DNA from 3 places in the Pseudomonas sp. TMW 2.1634 genome. Region 3 is predicted to be linked to each of the others. Evidence: riboswitches for the same ligand, from Rfam matches in the RefSeq annotation. Region 3 holds a riboswitch; each other region holds the start of a gene.

Region 1 (10,398 bases), 290 kb from region 3:
CCGACAACAGCGACTACCGCTACAAACTGGCAACGGCCCTGCATGACCTCGACCAGCTGGAAGCTGCGCAACGCCAGCTCGAGGAGCTGCTGCAACGCCAGCCCGCCAATCGTCGGGCGCGAGTGCTGTTGATTCGATACTGGAAAGAGGCCGGGCAATTGCAGAATGTGCAGGTGCTACTGGCGCAACTGGAGCAGCAGAACCCGGATGACCCGGCGCTGCAGCAGGGGTTGTGAACAGCTGAACCTGTGGGAGCGGGCTTGCTCGCGATGCAGGCAACCCGGTCTGGCTAAAGCATTCGGGGTGATGCAATCGCGAGCAAGTCCGCTCCCCCAAAGGGATCAAGGGTCAAGCCAGCAATTTCTGGATCTGCGCCTGCAGGGTGTCGAGGTCGAACGGCTTGGCCAGGATCGGTGCAGTCAGGGTGATCGGGCTGCCCGTGTCGCGGATCTCGGCCGGGTAACCGCTGATAAAGATCACCTTCAGGTCCGGGCGCAGCTTGAGCGCCGGCTCGGCGATCTGTACCCCGGAAATCCCTCCCGGCAATCGGAAGTCGGTGACCATCAGGTCCAGATGCGGCTTGCTCGCCAGAATCTCGAACGCCTGCTCGCCATTTTCGGCCTGCAACACCCTGTAGCCCTCACCCGCCAGATAGGCACTAAGGACCATCAGGATCGAGGGATCGTCTTCGACAATCAAAACAACATCTTGCGCATCTTCACTCATGGGAAACCTTAATTCATGCCATCGCTGCCAGTATGACCCCGGGCGCGGTCATAGGTTGCGCCCAGTTTATGCCTTTTGTACCAACGGCAGGCAAACCCTGAACAAGGCCCCCTCACCCAGCGTGCTCTGCACGCTGATAGTGCCGCTGTGCGCAGTCACGATCTGCTCCGAAATAAACAGCCCCAGGCCAAGCCCTGCGGTCACATGGCTGGCCGATACCCGCTCAAATTGCTGGAAAACCCGCTGCTGGTTTTCTGCGCTGATGCCAATGCCCTGGTCGCGCACATCCACCACGGCCTGGTCATTTTCGCTATAAACCGCTACATCAATGAGCTTTTTCGCGCCATAGCGCAAGGCATTGGTCAGCAGGTTACTGATGACCTGCTCGATCCTGAATTCATCCCACTGCCCCACCACCGGTTGCCCGGCCGTGAAGTTGACGCTCGATTGCGCCGCGCTGATCTGCGCGGCAAAGTTTTCCAGCAACCGGGCCACGACCTGGGTCAAGTCAACCGGCGCAGGGCGAATGGACAGCTTGCCGGTGCGGATGCGCGACACGTCGAGCATGTCTTCGATCAAGCGGATCAGGCTCTGGATCTGGCGCTCGTCGCGCTCGACCATCGCCTGCATCTTGTCCAGGGTGAATGCCGCGGCATTGTCCCGGGCCAGGTGCATCTTGCGCAGCTGGGTTTCCAGAATCAGCCCGTTGAGCGGCGTTCGCACCTCATGGGAGACGATCGACATAAAGTCATCGCGCATACGCACAGCGTGCTCCAGTTCCACCTGGGTCAACTGCAATTGCGCCAGCAAGGTCTCCTGCTCACGGCGACTCTGCTCCAGGGCTTCGACCTGCTGCTTCATGGCCTTGCTCTGGCGATACAACTCAACGAACACATTGACCTTGCTCTTGACCGCATGGATATCCAGCGGCTTGTGCAGAAAGTCCACCGCGCCGCTTTCATAGCCCTTGAAGGCATAGTTCATCTCGCGCCCGGCGGCACTGACAAACACGATGGGGATGTTTTTGGTCTTGGCCGTCCCCCGCATCAGCTCAGCCAGCTCAAAACCGTTCATGCCGGGCATCTGCACATCCAGAATGGCCATCGCGAACTCGTGCTGCAGCAGCAACGACAGCGCTTCGTCAGCCGACAGGGCCTTATACACGATGCGGTCTTCGCGTTTGATCAGCGCTTCAAGGGCCAGCAGGTTTTCCGGCAGATCATCGACGATCAGCAGCTTGGCTTTGATTTCATTCAGTAGCATTGGCTATGTTCCAGCTCGACAAGCAGACGGCCGATGCCGCGCAAGGAAAGGATGCAGTCCGGTTGAAAAAGTTCCAGGGCTGCACGGGGCATGGTCGCCACATGGGCTTCGTCCGGGTCCTGGATAATGGTCAGGCCGCCCGCCTGCTTGACCTGGCTCATCCCTCGCGCACCATCGCGATTGGCCCCTGTCAGCAATATTGCGGCCAGGCGCTGTTGATACACATCGGCTGCAGACTCAAAAAGGTAATCGATTGCAGGCCGCGAGTAATGCACCGGCTCTTCCTGGCTCAGGGAAAAACTTTGATCCTGCTCCACCGAGACATGGTAGCCGGGCGCGGCAAAGTACAAGGTGCCCGGCACAATCGGCTGTTTGTCCTGGACCTCCCTGACCGGCAGGGCCACGCGCCGGGCAAACACCTCGGCAAGCTGGCTGCGGCGCTCGTCGGGCAAGTGCAGCACCACGATGATCGGCAGGGAAAAATCAGCCGTGAGCTCGGCAAAAATCGTCAGCAACGCCTCGACCCCACCCGCCGACGCGCCGATCACCACTGCCGCTACCTGCCTGTTGTCAGCCACGGGGCTGTGCCGGGCTGTCATAGCTTGCGGTAAATCCGTTCGTGCTTGAGCACGGGGGTGAATTGCTTGCTGTAGTCCGAAAAATCCAGGGTTTCCTTGCTGCCCAGCATCAGGAACCCGCGGTGGCACAGCGACTCGTGAAACAGACCAAAGGCTCTGTTTTGCAAATCTTTATTGAAATAAATCAATACGTTACGGCACGAAATTAAATTCGTTTCCGAGAACACGCTATCGGTTGCCAGGCTGTGATCGGCAAAGGTCACGTTCTCACGCAGGCTCTTGTCGAAAATCGCGTAGTCGTAGGCGGCGGTGTAGTAATCGGCAAACGAGCGCTGACCACCGGCCTTTTGATAGTTGTGGGTATAGGCGCGGATATTCTCCAGGGAAAAAATCCCCTGCTTGGCTTTTTCCAGGGACCGCGGGTTGATATCGGTGGCGTAGATGATGGTGCGATCGAGCAGGCCTTCCTCGCGCAGCAGGATGGCCATTGAATAGACCTCCTCGCCGGTGCTGCAGCCGGCAATCCAGATTTTCAGCGACGGGTAGGTCTTGAGAATCGGCACCACCTCCTGGCGAATGGCCAGGAAGTGCTCCGGATCGCGAAACATCTCGCTCACCGGGATGGTCAGGAACTGCAGCAACTGCATAAAGGCCGTGGGATCGTGCAGGATGCGTTCCTGCAAAGCCGAGATAGTGTTGCAGTCGAACTGACGCAACGCATGATTGACCCGGCGCTTGATCGACGCGCCGGAGTAATCGCGAAAGTCATAACTGTATTTGAGATAGATCGCTTCGATCAGCAGCCGTAACTCGATATCGGTGTTCCGTTGCACTTAGAGTCGTTCCATTTTCGGTAGCCAGACCCGGATCAACGAAAACAGTCGGTCCAGATCGATAGGTTTGGCCAGGTAATCATTGGAGCCTGCCTGCAGGCAACGCTCCTGATCGTCCTTCATTGCCTTGGCCGTAACCGCAATGATCGGCAGCTTGCGCCAGCGCGGGTTCTTGCGAATTTCGACGGTGGCCTCGTAGCCATCCATCTCCGGCATCATCACGTCCATCAGCACCAGGTCGATGTCTTCGACTTCATCGAGGCGCTCGATGGCTTCGCGCCCGTTACGGCCGATTACTACGATGGCGCCCTTTTGCTCCAGGGCGCTGGTCAGGGCAAAGATGTTACGTACATCGTCATCCACCAGCAGAATCTTGCGCCCTTCAAAGACCTTGTCGCGGCTGCGGGCGGTCTTGAGCATCGTTTGCCGCTCATGGGACAACTGAGATTCGACTTTGTGCAGAAATAATGTCACTTCATCGAGCAAACGCTCCGGCGAACGGGCGCCCTTGATGATGATCGAGCGCGAATACTTGCGCAGTTCGGCCTCTTCATCACGGGTCAGGTTGCGCCCGGTATAGACGATCACCGGCGGGAACGAGCAGATATCCTCGGTAGACATGCGCTTGAGCAAGTCGTTGCCGAGCATGTCCGGCAGCTTGAGGTCGATAATCATGCAGTCGTAGATATTGCTGCGCAGCAGGTCCAACGCTTCCTGGGCGTAGCCAACGGCGGTGATTTCAATATCATCGTCGCCGATCAGGCGGGCAATGCTGTCGCGCTGCAGGTCGTCGTCCTCCACCAGCAGAACCCGTTTGACCTTCTGCGTCAGTTTGGCTTCAAGGCGGGCGAACACGTTTTTCAGTTCTTCACGGGTGGTCGGCTTAACGGCGTAACCCACTGCGCCCATGTGCATCGCAGCTTCGACCCGATCCTCGACGGAAATCACATGCACCGGGATATGCCGGGTCGGCGCCAGCGCCTTGAGGCGCTGCAACACGGTCAGCCCCGAGTGGTCGGGCAGGCGCATATCGAGCAGGATGGCGTCAGGGATAAACTGCGCGGCCAGGCTGAAGCCTTCGTCCGCACCGTGGGCCACCAGGCAGCGATAGCCCAGTTCATGCGCAAGATCGAAGAGGATGTTCGCAAAGTTGGGCTCATCTTCAATCACCAGGATGCAGCGCGTGGTGAACGGAGCCTGTTCGCGGTCATCCATAAAGCGTGCAATGTCTACCGGCGGCACAACGGCCGGCAGCGGCTGAGGCCTGTGGGCCACTGGCGCCGGCCGTGGCGCAGGAGCTGCGGACAGTTGTGCCAGCTCCTGGGCCGACTCCACATACTGCTCCGGCAACACCAGGGTAAAAGTGCTGCCCTGCCCCGGCTCGCTACTGACCGTGATTGAGCCACCGAGCAGGGTCGCCAGATCGCGGGAGATCGACAGGCCCAGGCCCGTGCCGCCATAGCGACGGTTGCTGGTGCCATCTGCCTGGCGGAAGGCTTCGAAAATGCTTTCCTGCTGATCCGGGGCGATACCTATGCCGGAATCGGTCACGGCAAAGGCAACGCCTTCCCCCGGCTGGTGGGACACGACCAGGCTGACCTGGCCTTTTTCGGTGAACTTGACCGCATTGGACAGCAGGTTTTTCAGGATCTGCTCCAGGCGCTGACTGTCGGTGTAGATCATCGGCGGCGTGCCAGGCTGCAATTGCACGTCAAAGTTCAGGGACTTTTCCCCGGCCAGCGGCTGGAACATGCCACGCAAACCTTCTACCACCCGCGCCACACTGGTGTTTTCGGGGCGCACTTCGAGCTTGCCGGCCTCAACCTTGGAAATATCCAGAATGTCATTGATCAGGTTAAGCAAGTCATTGCCCGCCGAATAGATCGACTCGGCAAACTTGACCTGCTCTGCACTGAGGTTCTGCTGCGGGTTTTCAGACAGCAGCTTGGCCAGAATCAACGAGCTGTTCAGCGGCGTGCGCAGCTCGTGGGACATATTGGCGAGGAATTCGGACTTGTACTTGCTGGAGCGCTGCAACTCATCGGCGCGTTCTTCGAGCTGGATTTGTACCCGGTTCAGTTCGTTGTTTTTGCGGTCCATCGCGTCGCGCTGGCCAGCCAGCTCTTCGTTGGTCTGCTCAAGCTCGGCCTGCTGGGTTTCCAGGCTGGTTTGCGACTCGTTGAGAATCCGCGATTGCTCTTCAAGCTCTTCGTTGGCGGTCTTCAACTCTTCCTGCTGCACTTGCAGTTGTTCGTTGAGCTGCTGGGTTTCAGCGAGCACTTCCTGCAGACGCTGGCGATAACGCGCGGCCTCGATCGAGGTGCCGATATTGTCGGCAATCAGTTCGAACAGCTCGATATCACGCCCGTCCAACGGGCGTAAAAAGCCCAGTTCGATCACCCCGTTGACACGGTCGTCATCACTGGTGGGAATCACCAGCACACTGTGCGGGCTGCCCTGGCCCAGCCCGGAAGTGACCTTGAGGGTGTAGTCGGCTGGCACGTTGTCCAGGCGGATCAAGGTATCCTGCTGGGCAGCCTGCCCGACAATGCCCTCGTCGTTGTGGATCAACTGGTCCTGGGCTTCCTGCTCGCGGGAAAAACCATAACTGGCCACACGCTTGAGGCCCCCGTGATCTTCGCGGACATAAACGGCGGCTACCACCGACCCCAGGTACTGGGCACAGAACTGCAGGATATTGCGCCCCAACATGTTCAGGGTCAGGCGGCCCAGCACCTGCTCCGCCAGTTCGGTCTGGCCGTTGCGTAGCCAAGCCTGCTGTTCGAGGCGCTGCGCGGCCTTGATCTGCGACTCGAAGGCATTGTTATAACTGCTTGAAAGTGCAAGTAAATCACGACGCCCGATATAAGCCAGAAAACCGCTCAGGCCCAGTACGAAAACCAGATACAGGCCAATGCTGACAATGGTGGTGCGGCTGACATCTTCACTGCGCGCAACCCGCAACTGCTGCTCCATTTGAATGAAGTCGTCATATTCCTTGCGAATTTCATCACTGAGGCGCTTGCCCCGGCCAGCCTGCACCGCCGAGCGGTAATCGCCGTCCTGGCGACGCAGTTCGACCATCGACTGTGCGTAGGCATTCCACTCTTCCTGCAGGGCCTCGAGGCGCTTGAGGCGGTCAACTTGCTGCGGGTTGTCGCTGACCAGCTCCTGCAAGCCCTTGAGCTGCACATTGATCTGCGGCTTGGCCACGGCGTAGGGGTCGAGGAAGTGCTCGTCCCCGGTAATCAGGAAGCCGCGCATGCCGGTTTCCAGATCGACCGTCAGGCGCACGGCCTCATTGGCATTGCTGATGACCCGGTCACTGTGTTCGACCCACCTGATAACCGACAGCAGATAGCTGACCATGACCACAAACAACGCGGCACTGAGCACGCCAACGGCCAGGGGCAAACCGATATTGCGGCTCAGGAGCTTGCGAAAGCTTCGCTCATCAATTGATGCAGGTGAGTTCATTTTCAGGCCCGTGGACTGTCATAAAAAACCGGAGTTTGCCGGATTATCGAGTAATAGTTCTATTTTCTTGCTTTCAAAGCAGATTTTACGCGCATACAAAGGCAGGTGAAGGCTATCCTTGCTGGCTGCGAGAACACGCTCAAATTTTTATCGGGATCACGATTATGTCCGCAACACCCTCCACTATCCTTGTGGTCGAAGACGACGCCATTGTTCGCATGCTGATCGTAGACGTGCTGCAAGAGCTGGAGTTCAGTGTGCTTGAAGCTGATGGCAGCGAGCGCGCCCTGGAACTGCTTGAGGATACGGCCCAGACTATCGACCTGCTGATGACCGACGTGGGTTTGCCGGGCATGGATGGCCGGGCGCTGGCCAGCAAGGCCCGGGAACTGCGCCAGCAATTGCCGGTACTGTTTGCCAGTGGTTATGCCGAGAGCCTGGAGATTGCCGAAGGCATGGCGGTAATCGGCAAGCCCTTCTCCATTGACCAACTGCGTGCCAAAGTCAAAAGCATGTTGGTGAACGCCTAAGAGGTCTGTGGGAGCGGGCTTGCTCGCGATCGTCTCACTGCTGTGTGCCTGCAAGACCGCCTTACCCGCATCGCAGGCAAGCCTGCGCCCCCATAAAAATCAAAAGCCAGGCATGCCTGTGCAATTGACGGCCCCACAGCGCTGTGTTTTCCTACACATCTTGTATCAGGTGCCCTTCACAGGGTGAAACGGGAAACCGGTGCGTCAGGCGTTTTGCCCTGACAAGTCCGGCGCTGCCCCCGCAACGGTAAGCGAGAGAAACATCACGTCCACTGTGCCGAAGGCATGGGAAGGAGATGTTTGCAGGCTCAACCTACGAGCCCCTCGCAAGCCCGGAGACCGGCCTGATTATTTCGAATAACAAACCCGCGGTGGGCGGGCGCTGTTAAACCCTGCGGGCTTCGTTCGCGGGGTTTTCTTGCGCTTTGCTGCCCGTCGTCCGACCCGAGGCAAGCGCCATGTCCGTCAGCACCAGCCGTACCCATTCCGCCGCTACCAGCACTACCCAGAGCCAACGCATCGTCGCCGCTGTCGGCGCTGCCGTGCTGGGCGCGTTCCTGGTGTACTTTGCCGGGTTCTCCCATATCGACGCCGTTCACAACGCCGCCCACGACACCCGTCACAGCTCCGCCTTCCCGTGCCATTGAGACTGCCTGCCATGATCAAGCGTATCGCTCAAACGGCAGGCTTTACCGGCCTGCTGGCCGCCCTGCTGCTGACCCTGCTGCAAAGCCTGTGGGTCGCCCCGCTGATTTTGCAGGCCGAAACCTACGAAAAACCCGCCGCCAGTGAAATGCACGAGCATGCCGACATGGCCATGCCTGCGCATGAGCACGACGCCGAGGCCTGGGAACCGGAAGACGGCTGGCAGCGCGTATTGTCCACCACAGGCGGCAATCTGGTGGTCGCGGTGGGTTTCGCCCTGATGCTGGCGGGCCTGTATACCTTGCGCGCCCCGACCCGCACGTCCCAGGGCCTGCTCTGGGGCCTGGCTGGCTATGCCGTGTTCTGCCTGGCACCGACAATGGGCTTGCCACCAGAACTGCCGGGCACTGCCGCGGCGGACTTGCTGCAACGCCAGCTCTGGTGGGTCAGCACTGCCGCCTCGACGGCCGTGGGCATTGCCCTGCTGGTGTTTGGCCGGCATTGGGCACTGAAAGTGCTGGGCGTGGCAATTGTGCTGGTGCCACACCTGTTTGGCGCACCGCAGCCGCTGGTACATTCCAGCCTGGCACCCGAGGCACTGGAGTCGCAGTTCAAGATTGCCGCACAACTGACCAACCTGGCCTTCTGGCTGGCCCTGGGCGTGATCAGCGCCTGGCTGTTCCGCCGCAAAGCTGAAGGCCAATACTCGGCATGACGGCCACTCGCACAGCGCCAATCCTGGTGATTGGCCTGGGCTGCCGCCGGGGGTGCAGCGCGCAGGCGCTGCGGGCGCTGATCGAACAATCACTGGCCCGGGCCGGGCTTGCACTCGATGGGGTGCAGGCCCTGGCCAGTATCGATCTCAAGCGCGACGAACCGGGGCTGGTGCAACTGGCAGCGCAACTGGGCCTCGGGCTTGAGGTGTTCAGCGCGGCACAACTGGACCGGTATGCTCCGCAACTGAGCCATCATTCGGCTATTGCCTACGAGCAAACCGGCTGTTTTGGCATTGCCGAAAGTGCTGCCCTGGCGCTGGCCGAACAACTCGCTGGCGCACCTGCCAGCCTGCTGATCACACGCCAACATACGGCCGAAGCAACCTTTGCATTGGCCTGTGCCCGGCAAAACCCGCGATAATCCCCCGCCTCACTATGAGCGTTGTTCAAGAACAGCTCTACCTCGACCCTTTCAAGAGACTGCCATGACCGTCTATTTCATCGGCGCCGGGCCCGGCGATCCAGAACTGATTACCGTCAAGGGCCAGCGCCTGATTCGCAGTTGCCCGCTGATCATTTACGCAGGCTCCCTGGTGCCCGAAGCGGTGCTGCAAGGCCATCAGGCCGAACAGGTGATCAACAGCGCCGAGCTGCACCTCGAGCAGATCATCGACTTGATCAAGGCCGCCGACGCCAGGGGCCAGGACGTGGCTCGCGTGCATTCCGGCGACCCGAGCCTGTACGGCGCGATTGGCGAACAGATTCGCTGCCTGCGCGAGCTGGGCATAGCTTTTGAAATTATCCCCGGGGTCACGGCCACCGCGGCCTGCGCGGCGATTCTGGGGGCTGAACTGACCCTGCCGGATATCTCGCAAACCGTCATTCTGACCCGCTATGCGGAAAAAACCGTGATGCCTGCGGGCGAGGAACTGGCCAGCCTGGCGCAGCACAAGGCGACGATGGCGATTCACCTGGGGGTCAAGAACCTGGAAAATATCGTCGCCGAGCTGACCCCCCATTACGGCAGCGATTGCCCGATTGCGGTGATCCATCGGGCCAGCTGGCCGGATCAGGACTGGGTACAGGGCACGCTGGCCGACATCGCGGCCAAGGTCCAGGCCAAGGGTTTCAGGCGTACGGCGCTGATTCTGGTGGGCCGGGTGCTGGCCAGTGACAGCTTTGCCGATTCGTCGCTGTACCGCGCAGGGCATGCGCATTTGTACCGGCCATAAACGGCACTCCCCCTTGCAGGAACTGGCTTGCTGTGGGAGCGGGCTTGCTCGCGATCCAGGCGCTGCGGTCTGTCAGGTAAACCGCAGCGATTCCATCGCGGGCAAGCCCGCTCCCACAATCAAGCGTTCTCCCACAAGGGTTGAGCCCTCGCGCAGGCATAAAAAAACGGTGCTCACGGGGCACCGTTTTTTCTTCAGCTTCGCAGCGAACACCTTTTTAGTAGTAGGCGTTTTCTTTCTGCGAGTGGTCGGTCACATCACGTACACCTTTGAGCTCCGGCACACGCTCAAGCAAGGTGCGCTCGATACCTTCACGCAAGGTCACGTCTGCCTGGCCGCAGCCCTGGCAACCGCCACCGAACTTGAGCACCGCGATACCGTCCTCAACCACTTCGATC
Region 2 (10,398 bases), 1.4 Mb from region 3:
ATTGTGTATCTGGTCAACGGCAGTGCCGAGCAGTTGCGCTCGCAACTGGGGCTGGCGCAGTTGCAGGAAGTGCCGGCAGGGCAGGTGCCTGCCGTGACGGATGCCGGGCAGGCGCCGGGCGTTGCTGCTGCGCCGGCGGCACAGTTACGGTTTCGCTGGTAGGTTTTTGTCTTCTTTATATAAGGATGGGGTGGCTCATGGCTGATTCGCGACGGTGGGTGTGGTGGGGTGTGGCGCTGGGGTTCGCCCTTTTTGTGTATTTCCTGCATCCGATACTCACGCCATTTCTGGTCGCGATCGTCCTGGCCTATATGTTCGACCCTGTGGTCGACCGGCTGGAAAGGTTCGGGCTTTCAAGGACCTGGGGTGTGGTGGCGGTGTTTACCGTGTTCACTGTCATTTTGATGACATTGTTGCTGGTACTGGTACCGCTGCTGGCCAAGCAGCTGTTGAAGCTCTATCAGCTGGCACCGCAGATCCTCGACTGGTTGCAGCACACGGCAATGCCGTGGGTGCAGGCCAAGTTCGGTTTGAGTGACAGCTTCTGGAAGTTCGACAAGATCAAGGCGGCGATCACCGAGCATATGGGGCAGGCGACGGACATTGTCGGCATCGTCTTGTCCCAGGCCACGGCCTCCAGCCTGGCGCTGATCGGCTTTCTGGCCAATCTGGTGCTGATTCCGGTGGTGGCGTTCTATCTGTTGCGTGACTGGAACATCATGATGGCCAAGATTCGTGGCTTGTTGCCGCGCGCCAGGGCCGAGCAGATTGTGTCGCTGGCCAAGGAGTGTCACGACGTGCTTGGCGCGTTTGTGCGCGGGCAGTTGCTGGTGATGCTGGCACTGGGGGTGATCTACTCGGCAGGCCTGATGCTGGTCGGCCTCGAGTTGGGGCTGTTGATCGGCTTGATGGCGGGCGTAGCGGCCATCGTGCCGTATATGGGCTTTATTGTCGGTATCGGTGCAGCGTTGGTCGCCGGCTTGTTCCAGTTTGGCGGGGATCTGTACCCGATGATCGGCATCGTGGCGGTGTTTATGGTCGGCCAGGCGCTGGAGGGCACGGTCCTTACACCGCTGCTGGTGGGCGACAAGATCGGCATGCACCCGGTGGCGGTGATTTTCGCGATTCTGGCGGGCGGCGAGTTGTTCGGTTTTACCGGGGTATTGCTGGCCTTGCCGGTCGCGGCCGTGATCATGGTGCTGGTGCGTCATGTGCAGGATCTGTACAAGGACTCCCAGGTCTATAAAGGCAGTGAAGACCCGCAGTTGTAAGCCGGGGCACTGTGTCGGGGCGGGGGCATCGCGAGGTGCCCCCGCTTTTTTTATGTGCGCCAGGCGGTTCTCAGTCGTCAGAAAAAGCCCAATCAATCCAAGACCTTAACGCAAACCTTTGATTTTGCTCGTGGTCTGTTACATTGTGTGCCCAGCGACACGGGTATAAACTTTTCAAACCTTACACAGAGGCCACTAACGGTTCGTTTGAACTGTTCAGTCAGCATGAAACCGATTCAGCTGCCCCTAGGTGTGCGTCTGCGTGATGACGCTACCTTCATAAATTACTATCCAGGCGCCAATGCCGCTGCACTCGGCTATGTCGAACGTCTGTGCGAAGCCGACGCCGGCTGGACAGAAAGCCTGATTTACTTGTGGGGCAAGCATGGCGTGGGGCGTACGCACCTGCTGCAGGCCGCTTGCCTGCGTTTTGAGCAGATGGGTGAGCCGGCGGTTTACCTGCCTCTGGCCGAGTTGCTGGATCGCGGCATAGAAATCCTCGATAACCTTGAGCAGTACGAGCTGGTTTGCCTGGATGACCTGCAGGCGGTGGCCGGGCGTGCTGACTGGGAAGAGGCGCTGTTTCATCTGTTCAACCGGCTGCGTGACAGCGGTCGGCGCCTGTTGATTGCGGCGTCCACCTCGCCCCGTGAACTGCCGATCAAGCTGGCGGACCTCAAGTCCCGGCTAACCATGGCGCTGGTGTTTCAGATGCGCCCCCTGTCTGATGAAGACAAGCTGCGGGCCTTGCAGCTGCGCGCATCGCGCCGTGGGCTGCACCTGACCGACGAAGTCGGGCATTTTATTCTGACCCGCGGCACCCGCAGCATGAGTGCCCTGTTCGATTTGCTCGAGCGGCTCGATCAGGCGTCCTTGCAAGCGCAGCGCAAGCTGACCATTCCCTTCCTCAAAGAAACCCTGGGCTGGTAGTTCGGCCCTTTAAAACTGCGGTCTGTAGCCGTTTTTGGCAGTTTTTAGGCGCCAGAAATCCTGCGCGGCCCAAGGGCTGTTTGCGCAAAATCTATCGTCAGGGGTGTAAAGCCTTAGATGTCGCGACAAAACCATCAAGTCACATTTAGATCGATTGAATTTGCAAATGAGGATCATAGAAGGCATAGTCGCGGCTACTTTTTCTAATAAGCCACGGTCGTGCCCATGCTAAAGCGCTTCGCACCCCTCGTGCCCCTCGCACTCGTTACCCTGTTGTTTGGTTGCGCTGCCCACACGCCAGTGTCGCAGCAAGTGGTCCAGGCTCAGGTTCAAAAGTCATCTTCGGTCTCGCAAACTTCCGCTCTTTATCAGGAAGAACTGGCAACCGAAAAAGAACTGGCTGAATTTTCCTCCAACAGCAAGCCTTACGAACTGCCGGCTCTGGCTGACAGCATTCTTGAGCGCGGCATGTCCTTGATCGGTACCCGTTACCGGTTTGGCGGCACCTCTGAAGCGGGCTTCGATTGCAGCGGCTTTATTGGCTACCTGTTCAAGGAAGAAGCCGGCATGCAATTGCCGCGTTCGACCCGCGAAATGATCAACGTTAAAGCACCGTTGGTCGCGCGAAACAATCTGAAACCAGGTGATTTGCTGTTCTTCAGCACCAATGGTCGTGGCCGTGTGAGCCACGCCGGGATTTACCTGGGCGATGACCAGTTTATCCACTCCAGCAGCCGCCGCAGCGGGGGTGTACGGATTGACAATCTGGGTGACAGCTACTGGAGCAAGACCTTTATCGAGGCCAAGCGCGCCCTGGCGATGGCACCTGCGAGCGTAGTCGCCCGCAAGTAAAGTTAATGTCTTACTTGAAGTTTGGCTGCTAAGGGCTAGAATTCAGTCGCATTGTTAAATTCCTGAAGCCGCGAGGGTCCTCCCTGTCGCGGCTTTGGGTTTCGCGGCCTGAGTTGCCGTATCCAGAATCAGGAACATTCTGTTTATGTCGACCATGGCCCGCGTTGCTCTCCTGACCTTAGCCGCACTGCTCAGTGCCTGCGCAAACCGCCCGGCACCGGTTGCGGTACCCACCAAGCCCGTCGTATTCATCAACCCTGCCGATGAGACTTCGCCTGTAGCCGCAGACGTGTTGTTTCGCGCCCTCGGTTTGGTGGGCACGCCTTATCGCTGGGGTGGCAATACACCGGATTCTGGCTTTGATTGCAGCGGCCTGATCAAGTATGTGTACAACGATGCCGCAGGTATTTCGCTGCCGCGCACCACTCGCGAGATGATCGTGATGCAGGCGCAGAACATCGGCCAGGACAAGCTGCAAACCGGTGACTTGCTGTTCTTTGCCACCAATGGCGGCTCCCAGGTCAGTCATGCCGGAATCTATGTGGGCGAAGGCCGTTTTGTACACGCACCGGCCACGGGCGGTACGGTCAAGCTGGACAGCCTGAACAAAGCCTACTGGCAAAAAGCCTATCTGAATGCCAAGCGAGTGTTGCCGACCGAGCAGCATCTGGCGCGATTGCCGTAAGGCAAGAGCCCCTCACCCCAACCCTCTCCCGGAGGGAGAGGGCGTAGATTGGTGCTGGTCTTGAGGTCGCGTGCGGTCAGTTCCCTCTCCCTTTGGGAGAGGGCTAGGGTGAGGGTCGTTCTGCCAGTTACTTATTGGCCCGACACCCGCCAAACCTTATTGCCGACGTCATCGGCCACCAGCAAATCCCCCTGCTTGTCGATTACCACGCCCACTGGCCGGCCCATTGCTTTTTCGTCTTTGTTGAGAAATCCGCTCAGCACATCGATTGGCATGCCTGTCGGTTTACCTTGGGCAAAGGGCACGAAAATCACTTTGTAACCACTGTGCGGTTTGCGATTCCAGGAGCCGTGCTGGCCAATAAAGACGCCTTCAGTAAAGCCCGGCAATTTACTGCCTTCGGCAAAACTCAGGCCCAGCGACGCCGTGTGCGGGCCCACGGCGTAGTCCGGGGCAATGGCCTTGGCCACCAGTTCGGGGTTTTGCGGGTTGACCCGTGCATCCACATGCTGGCCGTAATAGCTGTAAGGCCAGCCATAGAAGCCGCCATCCTGCACTGACGTGATGTAGTCGGGCACCAGGTCGCTGCCGATCTCGTCTCGTTCGTTAACCGCAGTCCACAGCTTGCCGGTGACTGGTTCCCAGGCCATGCCGTTGGGGTTGCGCAGGCCGGAGGCAAAAATGCGCTGGCTGCCAGTGGCCGGGTCGATTTCCCAGATTGCAGCGCGACCTTGTTCCTGGTCCATCCCGTTCTCGCCCACGTTGCTGTTGGAACCGACGGTTACATACAGTTTTTTGCCGTCGGGGCTGGCGATCACGTTTTTGGTCCAGTGATGATTCAGCGGCCCGCCGGGCAAGTCGGCGACCTTGACGGGTTGGGCGCTGATGCGGTCTTCGCCGGGTTGATAAGGGAAGCGCAGCAGCTTGTCGGTGTCTGCGACATACAGATCGTTGCCCACTAGCGTCATGCCAAAGGGCGAATTCAGGTTTTCGATAAATACGGTGCGGGTTTCGGCCACGCCGTCGTGGTCCGCATCGCGCAGCAAGGTAATCCGGTTCGCGCTCGGCACACCAGCCCCGGCGCGGGCCATGACCTTGTCCGCGATCCAGCCCTTGATGCCCTTGCTGTCATCCGGTTTGGCCGGCGAGTTGGTTTCGGCTACCAGCACATCGCCATTGGGCAGCACATAGAGCCAGCGCGGGTGGTCGAGGTGTTCGGCGAAGGCGGCTACCTTCAGGCCCGCAGCGGCGGTGGGTGTGGCGCCATTGGCCCAGCCGATCGCCGGGGCGATATTGACGGTGGGGATCAGGGTCTTGTTGGGTTCGGGCAGTTTCGGCGATGGGCCGGTGCCATCCGCCACTTGCAGGGTCGAACTCTCACCGCAGGCAGCCAGCCCGACCGCAAGTACGATGACAACAGCGTGCTGGGGCTTGAGCATATGAATCTCCATGAGGTTTTGGTCTTGTCAGTCATAGAGAAGCGTAGCGGGTTAAAGGTTCAGCCCGGGCGCCGGATTAAGCCCTTTGTCGGCAGCTTTAATTGACGCTCCACCCCCAACCCTCTAACCTTCGCGGCTTGTTTCAGGTGCTCTGTGGCCATTGGCCGACAGGGTGAAACAGGGAAGCCGGTGAGGGCGTGTTTGACCCACACAACCGCCACGATCCCGGCGCTGCCCCCGCAACGGTAAACGAGTCAATACCACGCTCAGTGCCACTGTGTTTTTTGCACGGGAAGGCGCGTGGACAAGGGCTGCTCTCGCCGAGCCGCCCGCTTGTGAGCCCGGAGACCGGCCTGATCCATCCACCACTCTCGCGGCGGGCGATGCAGTGTGTTGTTCAAGAATCCCCCCGCCTCCCGTTTGCATTATCAAGCCCCAACGGAGAGCTGCCATGAACGAATCCCCCGAACGCGACGAACGACATCAGGCGCGCATGCTGCGCAAAAAAGCCGTTATGGACGAGCGTATTGCCAGCTCGCCCAACGAGTGCGGGCTGCTGCTGGTATTGACCGGCAACGGCAAAGGCAAAAGCAGCTCCGCCTTTGGCATGCTGGCCCGGGCTATGGGTCACGGCATGCAGTGTGGCGTGGTGCAATTTATCAAGGGGCGCAACAGCACCGGCGAGGAGATTTTCTTCCGCCGCTTCCCCGAGCAGGTGCGTTATCACGTCATGGGTGAAGGCTTTACCTGGGAAACCCAGGATCGCCAGCGCGATATCGCCGCCGCTGAAGCGGCGTGGGAAGTGTCCCGCGAGATGCTGCGCGACCCGTCCATTGGCCTGGTAGTGCTCGATGAGCTGAATATCGCGCTCAAGCACGGTTACCTCGACCTGGAGCAGGTGCTCGCCGACCTGCAAGCCCGCCCGCCCATGCAGCATGTGCTGGTCACCGGCCGTGGCGCCAAACCTGAACTGATTGATCTGGCCGATACCGTGACTGAAATGGGTGTGGTCAAACACGCTTTTCAGGCCGGGATCAAAGCCCAGAAAGGCATCGAATTGTGAGTGTTGAAGTATGAGAGCGTCACGTCATTGCCCGGCGGTGTTGATCGCCGCGCCGGCTTCCGGTCAGGGCAAGACCACGGTTACCGCCGCTTTGGCCCGGTTGCATCGCAATCAGGGGCGCAAGGTGCGGGTGTTCAAGTGCGGCCCGGATTTTCTCGACCCCATGATCCTCGAGCGCGCCAGCGGTGCGCCGGTGTATCAGGTGGATTTGTGGATGGTGGGAGCCGAGGAAAGCCGTCGCCTGCTGTGGGAAGCTGCCGGTGAGGCGGACCTGATCCTGATTGAAGGCGTGATGGGGCTGTTCGACGGCACCCCTTCCAGCGCCGATCTGGCGCGGCATTTTGGCGTGCCGGTGCTGGGCGTGATTGATGGCACCGCAATGGCTCAGACCTTTGGTGCGCTGGCCCTGGGCCTGGCGCGCTATCAGCCGGACTTGCCGTTTGCCGGGGTGCTGGCCAACCGCGTTGGCACCGTGCGCCACGCTCAACTGCTTGAAGGCAGCCTGACCGAAGGCTTGCGCTGGTATGGCGCGCTGTCCCGCGAAACCGGGATCGAGCTGCCCAGCCGTCACCTGGGGCTGGTGCAGGCCAGTGAGCTGAATGATCTGGATGCTCGCCTCGACGCGGCGGCCAATGCCTTGGCCAGCACCTGTGAGGTAGCGCTGCCACCGCCGGTTGAGTTCGCCGCGCCTGAGCCGGTGGCTGTCGAGCCGCTGTTGGCCGGGGTGCGGATTGCCGTAGCCCGCGACGAAGCCTTCGCCTTTACCTACGGCGCCAGCCTGGCGTTGTTGCGTGACATGGGCGCCGAGCTGGTGTTCTTCTCGCCGATCCGCGATACCGCCTTGCCCGAGGCGCACAGCCTGTATTTACCCGGTGGTTATCCTGAATTGCACCACCTTGAACTGTCGCGCAATACGCCGATGCTGGAGGCGATTCGCGCCCATCACGGCGCCGGCAAGCCATTGCTGGCCGAGTGCGGCGGCATGCTTTACCTGCTCGATGCCCTGACCGATGTTGACGGTCAGCGCGCCGAACTGGTGGGGTTGCTGGCAGGGGAGGCGACCATGCAAAAGCGCCTGGCGGCCCTGGCGTTGCAAGCCGTGGACATGCCCGAAGGGCTGTTGCGCGGCCACACCTACCATCACTCGCTGACCAGCACTGCGCTTGAGCCTATCGCTCGCGGCCTGAGCCCCAACGGCGGGCGTGGCGCCGAAGCGGTGTATCGCGAAGGGCGGATGACCGCTTCTTATGTACACTTTTACTTCCCGTCCAATCCTCAGGCCATTGCCGCGTTGTTCGCGCCATGTGCCGTGAAGGTGCCATGAGCGATAACGCCTTTAGCCCGCAAGAACGCGCCGCCGTGTACCGCGCCATCGCCGAGCGCCGTGATATGCGCCACTTCAGTGGTGGCAGTGTGGCACCCGAGTTGTTGTCGCGTTTGCTGGAAGCGGCGCATCAAGCCCCGAGTGTGGGGCTGATGCAGCCGTGGCGGTTTATCCGCATCACTGACCGCCAACTGCGGGGCAAGATCCAGGGCCTGGTGGAAGAGGAGCGGGTACGCACCGCAGATGCCCTGGGCCAGCGCTCCGATGAGTTCATGACGCTTAAGGTCGAAGGCATCAACGATTGTGCCGAGGTGCTGGTGGCCGCGTTGATGGATGACCGCGAAAAGCACATTTTCGGTCGGCGCACGCTGCCGGAAATGGACATGGCGTCACTGTCCTGCGCCATCCAGAACCTGTGGCTGGCCGCCCGCGTCGAGGGCTTGGGGATGGGCTGGGTGTCGTTGTTCGAACCGCAGGCCCTGGCTGATCTGCTGGGGTTGCCCACAGGGGCCAAGCCGCTGGCGGTGTTGTGCCTGGGGCCGGTTGAAGCGTTTTACCCGGCACCGATGCTGGTGCTGGAAGGGTGGGCGCAAGCGCGCCCGCTCAGTGAGCTGGTGTATGAGAATTATTGGGGAGTGAAGCCATGAGTGTGGCGTTGTTGTGCGTCGCCGGCGTGGCACTGGATGCGCTGCTCGGCGAGCCCAGGCGCTGGCATCCGCTGGTGGCATTCGGCCGCATGGCTGGGCGTATCGAGCAGCGTTTCAATTCCGGTGGTCGTGGCTGGCGCAGTCATGGTGTGACGGCGTGGGTGCTCGCGGTGTTGCCGCTGACGATCCTGGCCACCGCCTTGTCCTGGCTGCCCTATGTCGGTTGGCTGGTGGAAATCCTGGCGCTGTATTGCGCGTTGGGCATGCGCAGCCTGGGCGAGCATGTGCAACCGGTGGCCGAGGCGTTGCGTGCCAATAATCTGGATGAGGCACGCACGCGGGTCGGGTACCTGGTCAGCCGCCAGACCAGTGAACTGGATGAGACTGAAGTGGCCCGCGCTGCCACCGAATCGGTGCTGGAAAACGGCAGCGATGCCGTGTTTGCCGCGATTTTCTGGTTTGTGGTGGCCGGTGCGCCGGGCGTGGTGCTCTATCGTTTGAGTAACACCCTGGACGCGATGTGGGGCTATCGCAATGAGCGTTTTGAGCGCTTTGGCTGGGCCGCAGCGCGGATTGACGATGTTCTTAACTATATTCCTGCAAGGTTGGTAGCACTGACCTACGCCGTATTGGGTAAAACCCGGCTGGCCTTGAAGTGCTGGCGTAAACAGGCGCCGCAGTGGGACAGCCCCAATGCTGGCCCGGTGATGGCGGCTGGCGCGGGGGCGTTGGGTGTGGAGCTGGGCGGCCCGGCGATTTACCACGGCGAACTGCATGAGCGCCCGCAACTGGGTGAAGGTACGCCAGCGGATGCCGACTCGATCGGCCGCGGCTGGCAATTGGTGCAGCGTGGGGTGTGGCTGTGGTTGCTGATTCTGTGTGTGTGGAGTGAATTCTATGCTTGAGCACGGCGGACGTTTACGCAAGGCGGCGTTGCACTACGGCATTGCCGAGGCCGACTGGCTGGACCTGTCCACCGGTTTGGCGCCCTGGCCTTTTGCGATTCCTCAAGTACCCGAGCGTGCCTGGGCGCGCTTGCCTGAGACCGACGATGGCCTTGAACAGGCCGCCTGTGCCTATTACGGGGCGCAGCAGGTGCTGCCGGTGCCGGGGTCGCAATGTGCCATCCAGTTGCTGCCGCGCCTGCGCCGCAGTGGCAAGGTTGGCGTGCTGTCGCCGTGTTACGCCGAGCATGCCCATGCCTGGCGGCACAGCGGGCATATCGTGCGCGAAATCATGGAACAGGAGGTGGATTTCTACCTCGACACACTGGATGTGCTGGTGGTGGTCAACCCCAACAACCCCACGGGTTTGCGCCTGTCGGCAGAGCGTTTGCTGGAATGGCATGCGCGGCTGGTACAGCGCGGTGGCTGGCTGGTGGTGGACGAAGCCTTTATGGACAACACCCCCGAGCTGAGCCTGGCGGCCCATACCCAGCGTACCGGGCTGATCGTGTTGCGCTCGTTCGGCAAGTTCTTTGGCCTGGCGGGCGTGCGCCTGGGCTTTGTGCTGGCCGAGCCGAAGTTGCTCAAGTTGCTGGCCGAGCAAGTCGGCCCCTGGGCTGTCAGCGGGCCGACGCGAATTGTCGGGCAGGCTTGCCTGCTCGACACCGAGGGCCATAGCCGCCAGCGCGAGCGCAGTGACCTGGCCAGCGGGCGCCTGGAGCGTTTGCTGGGCTTGCACGATTTGCCGCCGCAAGGGGGCTGTGCGCTGTTCCAGTGGCTGATCACGCCCCACGCCGAGCGGCTTTACGAATTTATGGCGCACCGTGGCATTTTGCTGCGCCTGTTTACCCACAACAGCAGCGTGCGTTTTGGCCTGCCCGCCAAAGAAGCCGACTGGCAGCGCCTGGAGCTGGCGCTGGCGGCGTACACCAAGGAAACCACATGAGTACGTTGATGGTGCAGGGCACCACATCCGATGCCGGTAAAAGCACGCTGGTGACGGCCCTGTGCCGCTGGCTGACCCGTCAGGGCGTGGCCGTGGTGCCGTTCAAGCCACAGAACATGGCGCTCAACAGTGCCGTCACCGCCGAAGGCGGCGAGATCGGTCGCGCCCAGGCAGTACAGGCCCAGGCAGCCGGGCTGGCACCGCACACGGACATGAACCCGGTGCTGCTCAAGCCCAACAGCGACACCGGCGCCCAGGTGATTATCCACGGCCGTGCCGTGACCAGCATGAATGCAG
Region 3 (10,398 bases):
TGACTTCAAGGCCATCGGCATTGACGGCCTGTCGTTCCTGACCCGCTATGTCAATGGCGACCATATCAAGGTGGTGGGTCGCACTGAAGAAGGCAAGGAGTGGGAACGTGACAGCGAGCTGAAGTATGTCGTGCAGAGTGGCACATTCAAAGACGTCAGCCTGCGCTTGCGCAATGCCACCTACCGCACCAACTACGCCCAGTTCGCCCGTGACGTGGACGAAACGCGCCTGATCGTGAGCTACAACCTGTCCATCTGGTAAGCCTCAAGTAAAGCCCTGCTGCAGCGGCCTGGCTTGTGATCGACGCGGTTCAAACGAATGTCCGCGTCGCATCCATCGCGAGCAAGCCCGCTCCCACAGTGGGCCTTTGTTATGCTGGCGATCATGACAAGTCTCCCCGTATCGGGGCTGGATGGATCGACAGATGAAAACACTCTTGCTGATTGGCATTGGCGCCGGCGACCCGGAACAGATCACCGTGCAGGCCATCAACGCGCTCAACCGTGCCGATGTGCTGTTTGTGCTGGACAAGGGCCAGGCCACCAACGACCTGGTGCGCCTGCGCCTGGACATCTGCCAGCGCTATATCCGCGAACCGGGTTACCGGGTGGTGCAGGTCAGTGATCCGCAGCGTGACAGCTCGACGCCGTCCTACACCGAGGGTGTCGAGCATTGGCACGAGCAGCGGGCCGAGGTGTTTGCCCGCTTGATCGACGAGGAACTGGCTGACGGCGAATTCGGCGCATTTTTACTGTGGGGCGACCCCGGGTTGTACGACAGCACCCTGCGCATCCTTGACCGGGTGCGGGCCGGGGGCTGCGACGATTTCGACTACCAGGTAATCCCCGGTATCAGCAGTGTGCAGGCGCTGGCAGCGCGTCATCGGATTGCGCTCAACGGCATCGGCCAGCCGATCCGCATCACCACCGGGCGCCGGCTGCACGCCGGGGATCTGGACAATGTGGTGGTGATGCTCGATGCCCATTGCGCCTTCGCCGCGTTTGTCGCCGAAAACGTGGATATCTACTGGGGCGCTTACATCGGCACGGCGGACGAAATCCTGATTGCCGGCAAGCTGGCCGACGTGTGCGAGCAGATCAAGCAGGTCCGCGAAGCGGCGCGCCTACGCAAGGGCTGGATCATGGATACCTATCTGTTGAGGCGCACCAGTCATTGACCCAGCGGGCTAGTCCCGAGTGGTTCAAAGAGTGTGCGGGCGGTTCTTGGCCTCGATCCATTGCGCCATGTACAGGGTGCTCTTGTGCTGGTGGTGGCGCAGCATCGCCCCGGTGAAGTTGTTGCGCCGGTGCTGTTCCAGTCCGGTGCGGCAACGTTCGATGCATTCAACCAGGGCCGGGCCGTGGCTGGCTTGCAGATAGCGTTGCGCCAGCAGGGTCTGCCCGTGTTGTTGGGCCTGATGCCAGGCTTCGGCGTTCTGATACAGGTGTACAGCCGCCGTGGCAATCGCAGTGGCGCTCTGTTCGATGGCTCCGGCCCACGGCAGGTCGCCATGCATGCCCTCGGCGCCTACCGGCGTAGTGACGTTGGGCGTGCCGCAGAGCATGGCGTCGGCAATTTTGCCCTTGATCCCGGCACCAAAGCGCAACGGCGCCATGCAAATACGCGCATGGCTCATCACCTCAAGGGCATCTTCGGCCCAGTTGAGTACATGAAAACCCTGCGCCGGGTTGTGCAGCGCCGTGGCCTTGGGCGGGGTGTAGGCGCCGTAGACATGCAGTTGCGCGCCGGGCAGTTGCTGGCGAATCAGTGGCCAGACAGTGGCTTTCATCCAGAGCACGGCATCCCAGTTGGGCGCGTGGCGAAAGTTGCCGATGCTCAGAAAGTGCTGACGCTGCTCAAAAGGCACAAACGTGGCGGGCACGCTGTCGACCATCAGCGGGCACCAGTGCAGCAGGGCCCTGGGCACGTTGAAGTGCTCAACCAGCAGGTCGATTTCGTACTCGGAGATCATCAGGCTCAGGTCACAGCGGTAGATCGCGGCGATTTCCCGCTGGGCCAGGTCGGTGCCGGCCATCTGCTCAAACGTGTCGCGCCGGGCCGGAGCGAACAGGCTGCTGAAGTCATCCAGCTCGGCACTGCTTTTGAGGCGCGCCTTGAGCTGTTGCTGGCGGGCGTCGCGCAGGCTTTGCAGGTCGGAGGTTTCCAGCACGCGCAGGGCGTCGGGGCAGTGCTTCTCGACGCGCCAGCCGAACTGCTCTTCCATCATAAAGCGGTCGAACAGCACGATATCGGGGGCCAACTCGCTGATAAAGGTATCGAAACTGCTGTTGTTGAGCTCGATACCGACTTCGTCGATGCCCAGGCCGGCCAGATCGGCCTTGTGCTCACCGATGCCGGCCGGGCTGCTGAAGGTAATCTGCCAGCCGCGCTGCAAAAAGCTTTCGATGATCTGCATCATATGCCCGCCTGCCGCCGAAGAGCGTGGCTCGGGCCACACGTAGCCGATAATCAGGACGCGGGTGGGGCGGGTGGACGGCATGGGCAGATCCTTGAAACACTGTGGCTGAAAAAAGGCGGCAATTAGAACACATGTGCAACGAAATTCCTGTGTGGGAGCGGGCTTGCTCGCGATACAGGCGCCCCGGTTTTGCGGGCAGATCGCAGTGATGCCATCGCGAGCAAGCCCGCTCCCACAGTCGATGGGTCACAGCTGCGCATTGACCTGTTACAAAGCACTGCGTAGCCTTGCGCGTTCGAGGTTCTTCGCAGCGCGAAGCTAAGAAGGGAACGCGGTATGCCGCGGCTGCCCCCGCAACTGTAAACGGTCATTGATCTTGCACTGCCACTGCCAAACAGGCGGGAAGGCGCAAGGTAGGTATCAGCCGTAAGCCAGGAGACCTGCCTCGTGACAGATTCTTACTTCAACCGGGCGGGGTGATCCGGTGGCGAAGACTGACCGCGCACTGCCTGCGGTCGTCGTCCCGTATGCCCGCCGTTTTGCCAAAGGGCATCCGATGAAAACACTGGCCAAAACCCCCGTCACCATCGTTACCGGCTTTCTTGGCTCGGGTAAAACTACCTTGCTGCGCCATATGCTGGACAACGCCCAGGGCCGGCGCATTGCCGTAATCGTCAACGAGTTCGGCGAGCTGGGCATCGACGGCGAAATCCTCAAGCAATGCTCCATCGGCTGCACCGAAGAAGAGGCCAATGGCCGCGTCTACGAGCTGGCCAATGGCTGCCTGTGCTGCACCGTGCAGGAAGAGTTCTTCCCGGTGATGCGCGAACTGGTGGCGCGCCGTGGCGATATCGACCATATCCTTATCGAAACCTCGGGCCTGGCCCTGCCAAAACCGCTGGTGCAAGCCTTCCAGTGGCCGGAAATCCGCAGCGCCTGCACGGTTGACGCGGTGATCACCGTGGTCGACAGCCCGGCCGTGGCCGCTGGCACATTCGCGGCCTTCCCGGATCAAGTCGATGCCCAGCGCAAGCTTGACCCTAATCTGGACCACGAATCGCCTCTGCACGAACTGTTTGCTGACCAACTGGCCAGCGCTGATCTGGTGATCCTCAATAAGGCTGACCTGATCAGCCCTGAAGACCTGGCCAAAGTGCGCGCCGAAGTCGCTGAAGAACTGCCACCGGCGGTGAAAGTCATTGAAGCCAGCAGCGGTCGCTTGCCACTGGACGTGTTGCTGGGGCTGGGCGCGGGGTCTGAAGACCATATTGATGGCCGTCACAGCCACCACGACCATCATCACGATGGCGATGATGACCACGACGATCACGACCACGATGCATTTGATTCCATCTCCATCGAACTGCCACAAGCTGAAGAGCGCCTGTTGATGGACGCTTTGACCGCGTTGGTGGTCAAACATGGCATTCTGCGGGTCAAGGGTTTCGCCGCGATCCCGGGCAAGCCGATGCGCCTGCTGATCCAGGGCGTGGGCACGCGCTTTGACAAGCACTTCGACCGCGCCTGGGGCCGCGACGAGGCACGCAGCACCAAACTGGTACTGATCGGCCAGGACCTGGATGCGGCCCTGCTCGAATCCACCTTGCGTACAGCGCTGAGCGTCTAAACCATGCATTTGCTCAGGACCCAGCCCGGCGGCTTTGTAGCGGACGACAATATTGCCGACCTTGGCCAGACCCCCGCCGAGCTGGTGATCCTGTGCAGCGGTGATTCAAGCCTGGCCCTGCTGGCCGAAGCGGCGCAGCAGTTGCCTGAAGATTATCCAAGCCTGCGTCTGGCCAACCCGATGCAGGTGCAAAACCACGGTTCGGTCGACCTTTATGTCGATGAGGTCTTGCAACACGCCAAGGTGATTCTGCTGTCGTTGCACGGTGGTATCGGCTACTGGCGCTACGGCATTGAGCGGCTGGTGCAACTGGCCGAGCGTGGCGTGACCCTGATCCTGGTGCCCGGTGATGACCGTCCCGACCCTGAACTCAGCGCCCTGGGCACTGTGCCCGCCGAGCAGGCTGAGCGGCTCTGGCACTTTTTGCGCCAGGGCGGGCGGCACAATGCGCTGCAGCTCTATCGCTGCCTGGCCGACCAATGGCTGGGCCGTGACTATGGCTGGGACGAGCCGCAGACCCTGCCGCGTACCGCGATTTATCATCCGGCTCATGCCAGCCCGGCACTCAAGGACTGGCAAGCCGACTGGCAGCCGGGGCAACCGGTGGCCGCGCTGTTGTTCTACCGCTCGCATTTGCAGGCGGCCAACACCGCGTTTGTCGATGTGTTCTGCCAGCGTCTGCAGGCGGCGGGGCTCAACCCCTTGCCGATTGCCGTGGCCAGCCTTAAAGAGCCAGGCTGCCTGACGGTGGTGCAGGATTTGCTCGACGAGGTGGACGCCGGGGTGATTCTCAATACCACCGGCTTTGCCCAATCCAGCCCCGAAGCTCCGCACTTGCGCCCGTTTCGCCGCAATATCCCGGTGATCCAGGCCATCTGTGCCCAGGATAACCAGCCCGGCTGGCAAGCCAGCGAGCAGGGCCTGGGGCCGCGCGATTTGGCCATGCACATTGCCTTGCCGGAGTTGGATGGGCGGATTATCAGCCGCCCGATCAGCTTCAAGGACCTGGCCTGGCGCAGCGAGCGTAGCCAGTCGGATGTGGTGTGTTATCGCGCTCACCCTGAACGCATGGATTTTGTCGCCGAACTGGCGCGGCGCTGGGTCGAACTGGCCCGGGTGCCCAACCCGCAAAAGCGTATCGCCCTGATCCTGGCCAACTACCCGACCCGCGATGGCCGTATCGGCAACGGCGTGGGCCTGGACACCCCGGCCGCGGCGCTGAATATCCTGCGTGCCTTGCAGGCCGAAGGTTATCCGCTGGAAGGCGAGCTGCCCGACAGCGGCACCGGGCTGATTCAGGCGCTGCTGGGCGGGGTCAGCAATGACCTGGACAGCCTCGACCTGCGCCCGTGCATGCAAAGCCTGGCGCTGGAAGAGTACCTGACGATGTTCGATCGCCTGCCCGAGGCCAATCGTCAGGCCGTGATCGAGCGCTGGGGCGAACCGCAAAACGACCCCATGTTTCGCAGCGGTCGCCTGATGATCGCCGGCTTGCGTTTTGGCCTGACCTTTGTCGGCATCCAGCCGGCGCGGGGGTATCAGGTGGATGCCAGCGCGGTGTACCACGACCCTGATCTGGTGCCGCCCCACGGCTATCTGGCGTTCTACTTCTGGCTGCGCAACAGCTACGGTGCCCACGCAGTGGTGCATGTGGGCAAGCATGGCAACCTGGAGTGGCTGCCGGGCAAGGGCGTCGGGCTGTCCGAACATTGCTGGCCGGACGCCATATTGGGCCCCATGCCCAACGTCTATCCTTTTATCGTCAACGACCCGGGGGAGGGGGCGCAGGCCAAGCGCCGTACTCAGGCGGTGATCATCGATCACTTGATGCCGCCGCTGACTCGCGCCGAAACCTACGGCCCGCTGCGCGACCTGGAGCTGCTGGCCGACGAATATTACGAAGCACAACTGCTCGACCCGCGCCGTGCGCGGGAGTTGCAGCGCGACATTCTCAAGCTGGTGCGCGAGACCCGCATCGACCGCGAGCTGCAACTGGACGGTGCGCTGGACAGTGAAGCCGATGCGGCCATCTGGTTGCCCCGGCTGGATACCTATCTATGTGATCTCAAGGAATCGCAGATCCGCGACGGCCTGCATATCTTCGGCGAGTCACCGGCCGGACGCCTGCGCATCGACACCCTGTTGGCGCTGTTGCGTATACCCCGGGGCGACGGGCGCGGGGCACAATCGAGCCTGCTGCGGGCGCTGGCCAAGGCTTTCGAGCTGGGTTTCGACCCGCTGGACTGCGCCCTGGCCGAGCCCTGGACGGCGCGTCAGCCCGCGGCCTTGCGTGCGGTCCGCGATGAACTGTGGCGTACCGCAGGCGATACCCGCGAGCGCCTGGAGTTGTATGCCGCGCAGTTGATCGAGCAAGCGCTGCAGGGCACCTTGCAGCTGCCGGACACTGCGCTGTGGGATGAGACACGGAGCATTTTTGCCGCATTGCTGGAGCAGGTGGCACCGCGCCTGGACGCCTGTGGCCCGGCGGAGATGCAAGGCCTGCTGGATGCCCTCGGTGGCCGCTTTGTGCCGGCGGGCCCCAGCGGAGCGCCGAGCCGCGGACGGCTGGATGTGCTGCCCACGGGGCGCAACTTTTTTTCCGTAGATGTGCGCAACCTGCCTACGACCACGGCCTGGCGGATCGGTTTCCAATCGGCCAACCTGATTCTTGAGCGGCATTTACAGGATCATGGCGACCACCTGCGCCAGCTCGGCCTGTCGGTATGGGGCACGGCGACCATGCGCACCGGCGGTGACGATATCGCTCAGGCGATGGCGTTGATGGGCGTGCGTCCGGTGTGGGCCACGGGCAGCCAGCGGGTCGATGACTTTGAAATCCTCCCGGTCAGCTTGCTGGACCGTCCGCGGGTGGACGTGACCTTGCGCGTGTCCGGGTTCTTTCGTGATGCGTTCGCCAATCTGATCCGCCTGTTCGATGCCGCCGTGCAGGCGGTGGCGGCGCTGGATGAGCCGGATGACCTCAACCCGCTGGCGGCCAGGGTGCGCAGTGAGCGCGAGCAACTGGAACGTGACGGGCTGGCCCCGGAACTGGCGGCGCGCCAGGCCGGTTGGCGAGTGTTCGGCGCCAAGCCCGGAGCGTATGGCGCCGGGGTGCAGAACGCGATTGATGGTCGCTTGTGGGAAAGCCGCGACGATCTGGCCGAGGTGTACCTCAATTGGGGCGGTTATGCCTATGGCGCCTTTGATGCAGGCACGGCGGCCCGTGGCCAGTTTGCGCAACGCCTGGGGCAGATGCAGGCGGTGGTGCAGAACCAGGACAATCGCGAACACGATTTGCTCGATTCCAATGACTATTACCAGTTCCAGGGCGGCATGCTGGCGGCAGTTGAAAGCCTGCGCGGCGAGGCGGCGGCCAGTTATCACGGCGACCACAGCCAGCCGGACCTGCCGAAAATCCGTACTCTCAAGGAAGAACTGAACCGGGTGATCCGCTCCCGGGCGGCCAATCCGAAATGGATCGAGGGGGTCAAGCGTCACGGTTATAAAGGCGCGTTCGAAATGGCCGCGACCCTGGATAACCTGTTTGCCTTCGATGCGACCACGCATCTGATCGACGATCATCAATATGCGTTGCTGGCGGATGCTTATTTGCTGGACCCGGATACCCGTGAGTTTGTGCGTGAGCATAACCCGCATGCCCTGCGCGACATGACCGAGCGGTTGCTCGAAGCGCAGCAGCGCGGGCTGTGGAGCGAGCCGGGGGAGTACCGCGAGGCGCTGGAAAATCTGTTGCTGGATATTGAGGAAGAGTAAGGGCAACCACTGTTTTTATGTGGGAGCGGGCTTGCCCGCGATTGAATCATCGCGAGCAAGCCCGCTCCCACAGAGGATTTATGATTTGATCATCTGGAACTTACATTATGACTGACACCCCGCATTTCCCGTTATCGGCGGTGGTCGGCGCGGACTCACTGAAACTGGCGCTGTGCCTGACCGCCATCGACCCGAAAATCGGCGGTGTGCTGATCGAGGGCCCCCGCGGCATGGCCAAGTCGACCCTGGCCCGCGGGCTGGCTGACGTGCTTGCCAGCGGTCAGTTTGTCACCTTGCCCCTGGGCGCCACCGAAGAGCGTCTGGTCGGTACCCTCGACCTCGATGCGGCGCTGGGCCAGGGCAGGGCGCAGTTCTCCCCGGGCGTGCTGGCCAAGGCCGACGGCGGCGTGCTGTATGTCGACGAAGTCAATCTGCTCGCCGACCATCTGGTGGATGTGCTGCTGGACGTGGCGGCCAGCGGTACCAATGTGGTCGAGCGCGATGGCATCTCCCATCGCCACGCCGCGCGCTTTGTGCTGATCGGCACCATGAACCCGGAAGAGGGCGAGTTACGCCCGCAGTTGCTGGACCGTTTTGGCCTCAACGTGGCCATGAGTGGCCAGCCGCAGCCGGCCGAACGGGGGGAAATCATCCGCCGGCGCCTGGATTTCGATGCCGACCCGCACCGCTTCTGCGCGCAATGGGAGGCTGCGCAAACAGCCTTGCGCGAGCGCTGCCAGCAGGCCCGCGAATTGCTTGAACAGATCGCTCTGGACGATCAGTCCCTCGCGGTGATTACCGAGCGCTGTTTTGCCGCAGCGGTAGACGGCATGCGTGCTGACCTGGTGTGGCTACGGGCAGCGCGGGCCCATGCCGCCTGGCGCGGGGCGACGGCCATCAGCCTGGACGATATCGATGCTGTGGCCGAGTTTGCCTTGCGCCATCGACGTCGCGAGCAACAGGGTCAGGCACCGACGCCAGAGCCGCCGCAATCGCGCCCCGAGTCATCCCGTGCGGCCGCGCAATCGGGGCAGGGCCAGTGGGGTGAATTGCCTGCAGCACCCCAGCCGATGGGGGTACGCCGTGAAGTGCCGAGCTGGCCAAAAAAGCCCTAGGCATCCGCCCTCGATCTGATGCGGGGGCGGTTGCCAGACCTCGCAGCGGTCAGCTTGCCACAGGCAATCAAGGGGCCAGCCGCAGTGCCGGCAGCGGGAGGGTAGACTGGGTGCAAACCCTGCTCCGTGGTCGTCCGCGCCAGCGCGGTGACCTGGCCTTTAAAACCCGGCAAAGTGCTGCACAAGAGCTGTGGCTGGTGGTGGTGGATGCGTCTGCGTCCACCCGCCGGCACCAGGCGTTAAGCGATGCCAAGGGCCTGTTGGCACAATTGTTTGACGATGCCTATCGCCAGCGGGCCCGGGTGGCAGTGATGACAGCCAGTGGGCATGTGCCGGTGTGGCAGGTCAGTGGGGCCAAAGCCGGCGGGGCGCTCAATGACTGGCTGGAGCAATTGGGAGCCGGCGGCGGGACGCCATTGCTGCAGGCCTTGCAGGAAGTCGCGCAATGGCTGGGCAAGCGGCGCAAACAGTTACCGCAGGAGCAGCAGCGCTTTTTACTGCTGACCGATGGTCGTTTGAAGGCGTGGTCGACGTTGCCCGCGATTGACTGCCCGGGGCTGTTGATCGATATCGAACGGGGCCCGATTCGTCTCGGACGTTCGCGCCAGATGGCGGCGGACTTGAATGCAGAGTATCTGCATATTGATGACTAGACGCTGAACAAATGCGGGGGCGGGCAAGCCCGCTCCCATACAAGCAAGATCAGGCAGGCATCACCCAGGGCTGCAGGGCGTACCCTTCGCTGCTGATTTCGGCACGGGCCTGGGCCAGCAGGCTTTCGAGCTGGGCAGCGTCTGCGCAGGCGCTGCGCGGGATCTGTTTGCGGCCGATACGGGTATTGGTACGGTCAATTACGGTCAGGCTCAGTTCGCCATGACCATCCTGGGCAGCCCAGGCAACGCATTGAAAAGGTTCAAAGGCGTGGCCGGCAATCAAAAGTGCTTCGTTGAAACGGAGCGGGGCGTTCATAGGGTTTTCTCTCAAGTATGCCCATCAAGTGATTAACCGTCGGCTGGGCTTACCGTTCGGTTGGTTACTTGTACTGATGACCTCAGACCGGCATCAGGTCACACACTTTCGTCACTTTTTTAAAAGTTTTTTCACCCCACTGATCCAGATCAATTTTCGGCGCTGACAGCTCAATTGGCTATTGGCGTTATCAAGAATTGATCCTGACGCGCCTTACAGGGTTGCTAACGTTACGCATGGGTCGAACAAGGGATTGTTTCTATTGCAGTTTTAATTTTCTGGCGTCAAGGAACAGTCATGCTTGCAATGTCGAATCCACGTCGTTTGCTTGTGGTTGATCCCTGTGAAGATTGTCATGAAATTTTCCCCGGCTTGCGCACCATCGGCTGGGCAGTCGACAGCTGTACGCTGGCCGCGGTTGTCGACCGTTCGTGTGATGTGGGCCTGTTCCGGTTGCAGCCTGCCCACCTTGAGCGCCCCGAAGCCGTCAAGG

What was found. Region 3 has a riboswitch for cobalamin ahead of cobW (cobalamin biosynthesis protein CobW). Riboswitches for the same ligand answer to the same signal wherever they lie in the genome.
Region 1: it holds a riboswitch for cobalamin, as region 3 does, so the genes downstream of both, BFC21_RS06610 (CbtB-domain containing protein) here and cobW (cobalamin biosynthesis protein CobW) in region 3, are expected to answer to the same signal.
Region 2: it holds a riboswitch for cobalamin, as region 3 does, so the genes downstream of both, cobO (cob(I)yrinic acid a,c-diamide adenosyltransferase) here and cobW (cobalamin biosynthesis protein CobW) in region 3, are expected to answer to the same signal.

What each region holds. Positions count from the first base shown of each region.
Region 1 covers NZ_CP016849.1:1,409,826-1,420,223, forward strand. The annotation lists gene BFC21_RS06575 (tetratricopeptide repeat protein) at 1-236, shown strand, start outside; gene BFC21_RS06580 (response regulator) at 349-726, opposite strand; gene BFC21_RS06585 (hybrid sensor histidine kinase/response regulator) at 793-1,989, opposite strand; gene BFC21_RS06590 (chemotaxis protein CheB) at 1,980-2,588, opposite strand; gene BFC21_RS06595 (protein-glutamate O-methyltransferase CheR) at 2,585-3,400, opposite strand; gene BFC21_RS06600 (response regulator) at 3,401-6,877, opposite strand; gene BFC21_RS06605 (response regulator) at 7,042-7,407, shown strand; cobalamin riboswitch at 7,558-7,770, shown strand; gene BFC21_RS06610 (CbtB-domain containing protein) at 7,866-8,054, shown strand; gene BFC21_RS06615 (CbtA family protein) at 8,066-8,767, shown strand; gene BFC21_RS06620 (cobalamin biosynthesis protein) at 8,764-9,189, shown strand; gene cobM (precorrin-4 C(11)-methyltransferase) at 9,254-10,000, shown strand; gene nfuA (Fe-S biogenesis protein NfuA) at 10,218-10,398, opposite strand, start outside.
Region 2 covers NZ_CP016849.1:5,219,907-5,230,304, forward strand. The annotation lists gene BFC21_RS24795 (DUF2066 domain-containing protein) at 1-162, shown strand, start outside; gene BFC21_RS24800 (AI-2E family transporter) at 198-1,271, shown strand; gene hda (DnaA regulatory inactivator Hda) at 1,497-2,201, shown strand; gene BFC21_RS24810 (C40 family peptidase) at 2,427-3,053, shown strand; gene BFC21_RS24815 (C40 family peptidase) at 3,199-3,738, shown strand; gene BFC21_RS24820 (sorbosone dehydrogenase family protein) at 3,870-5,177, opposite strand; cobalamin riboswitch at 5,305-5,549, shown strand; gene cobO (cob(I)yrinic acid a,c-diamide adenosyltransferase) at 5,629-6,240, shown strand; gene BFC21_RS24830 (cobyrinate a,c-diamide synthase) at 6,251-7,564, shown strand; gene bluB (5,6-dimethylbenzimidazole synthase) at 7,561-8,211, shown strand; gene cbiB (adenosylcobinamide-phosphate synthase CbiB) at 8,208-9,116, shown strand; gene cobD (threonine-phosphate decarboxylase CobD) at 9,109-10,101, shown strand; gene BFC21_RS24850 (cobyric acid synthase) at 10,098-10,398, shown strand, end outside.
Region 3 covers NZ_CP016849.1:1,121,092-1,131,489, forward strand. The annotation lists gene BFC21_RS05360 (OprD family porin) at 1-262, shown strand, start outside; gene cobF (precorrin-6A synthase (deacetylating)) at 426-1,178, shown strand; gene BFC21_RS05370 (glycosyltransferase) at 1,203-2,501, opposite strand; cobalamin riboswitch at 2,702-2,883, shown strand; gene cobW (cobalamin biosynthesis protein CobW) at 2,977-4,047, shown strand; gene cobN (cobaltochelatase subunit CobN) at 4,051-7,821, shown strand; gene BFC21_RS05385 (ATP-binding protein) at 7,929-8,936, shown strand; gene BFC21_RS05390 (VWA domain-containing protein) at 9,047-9,589, shown strand; gene BFC21_RS05395 (hypothetical protein) at 9,639-9,905, opposite strand; gene BFC21_RS05400 (sigma-54 dependent transcriptional regulator) at 10,203-10,398, shown strand, end outside.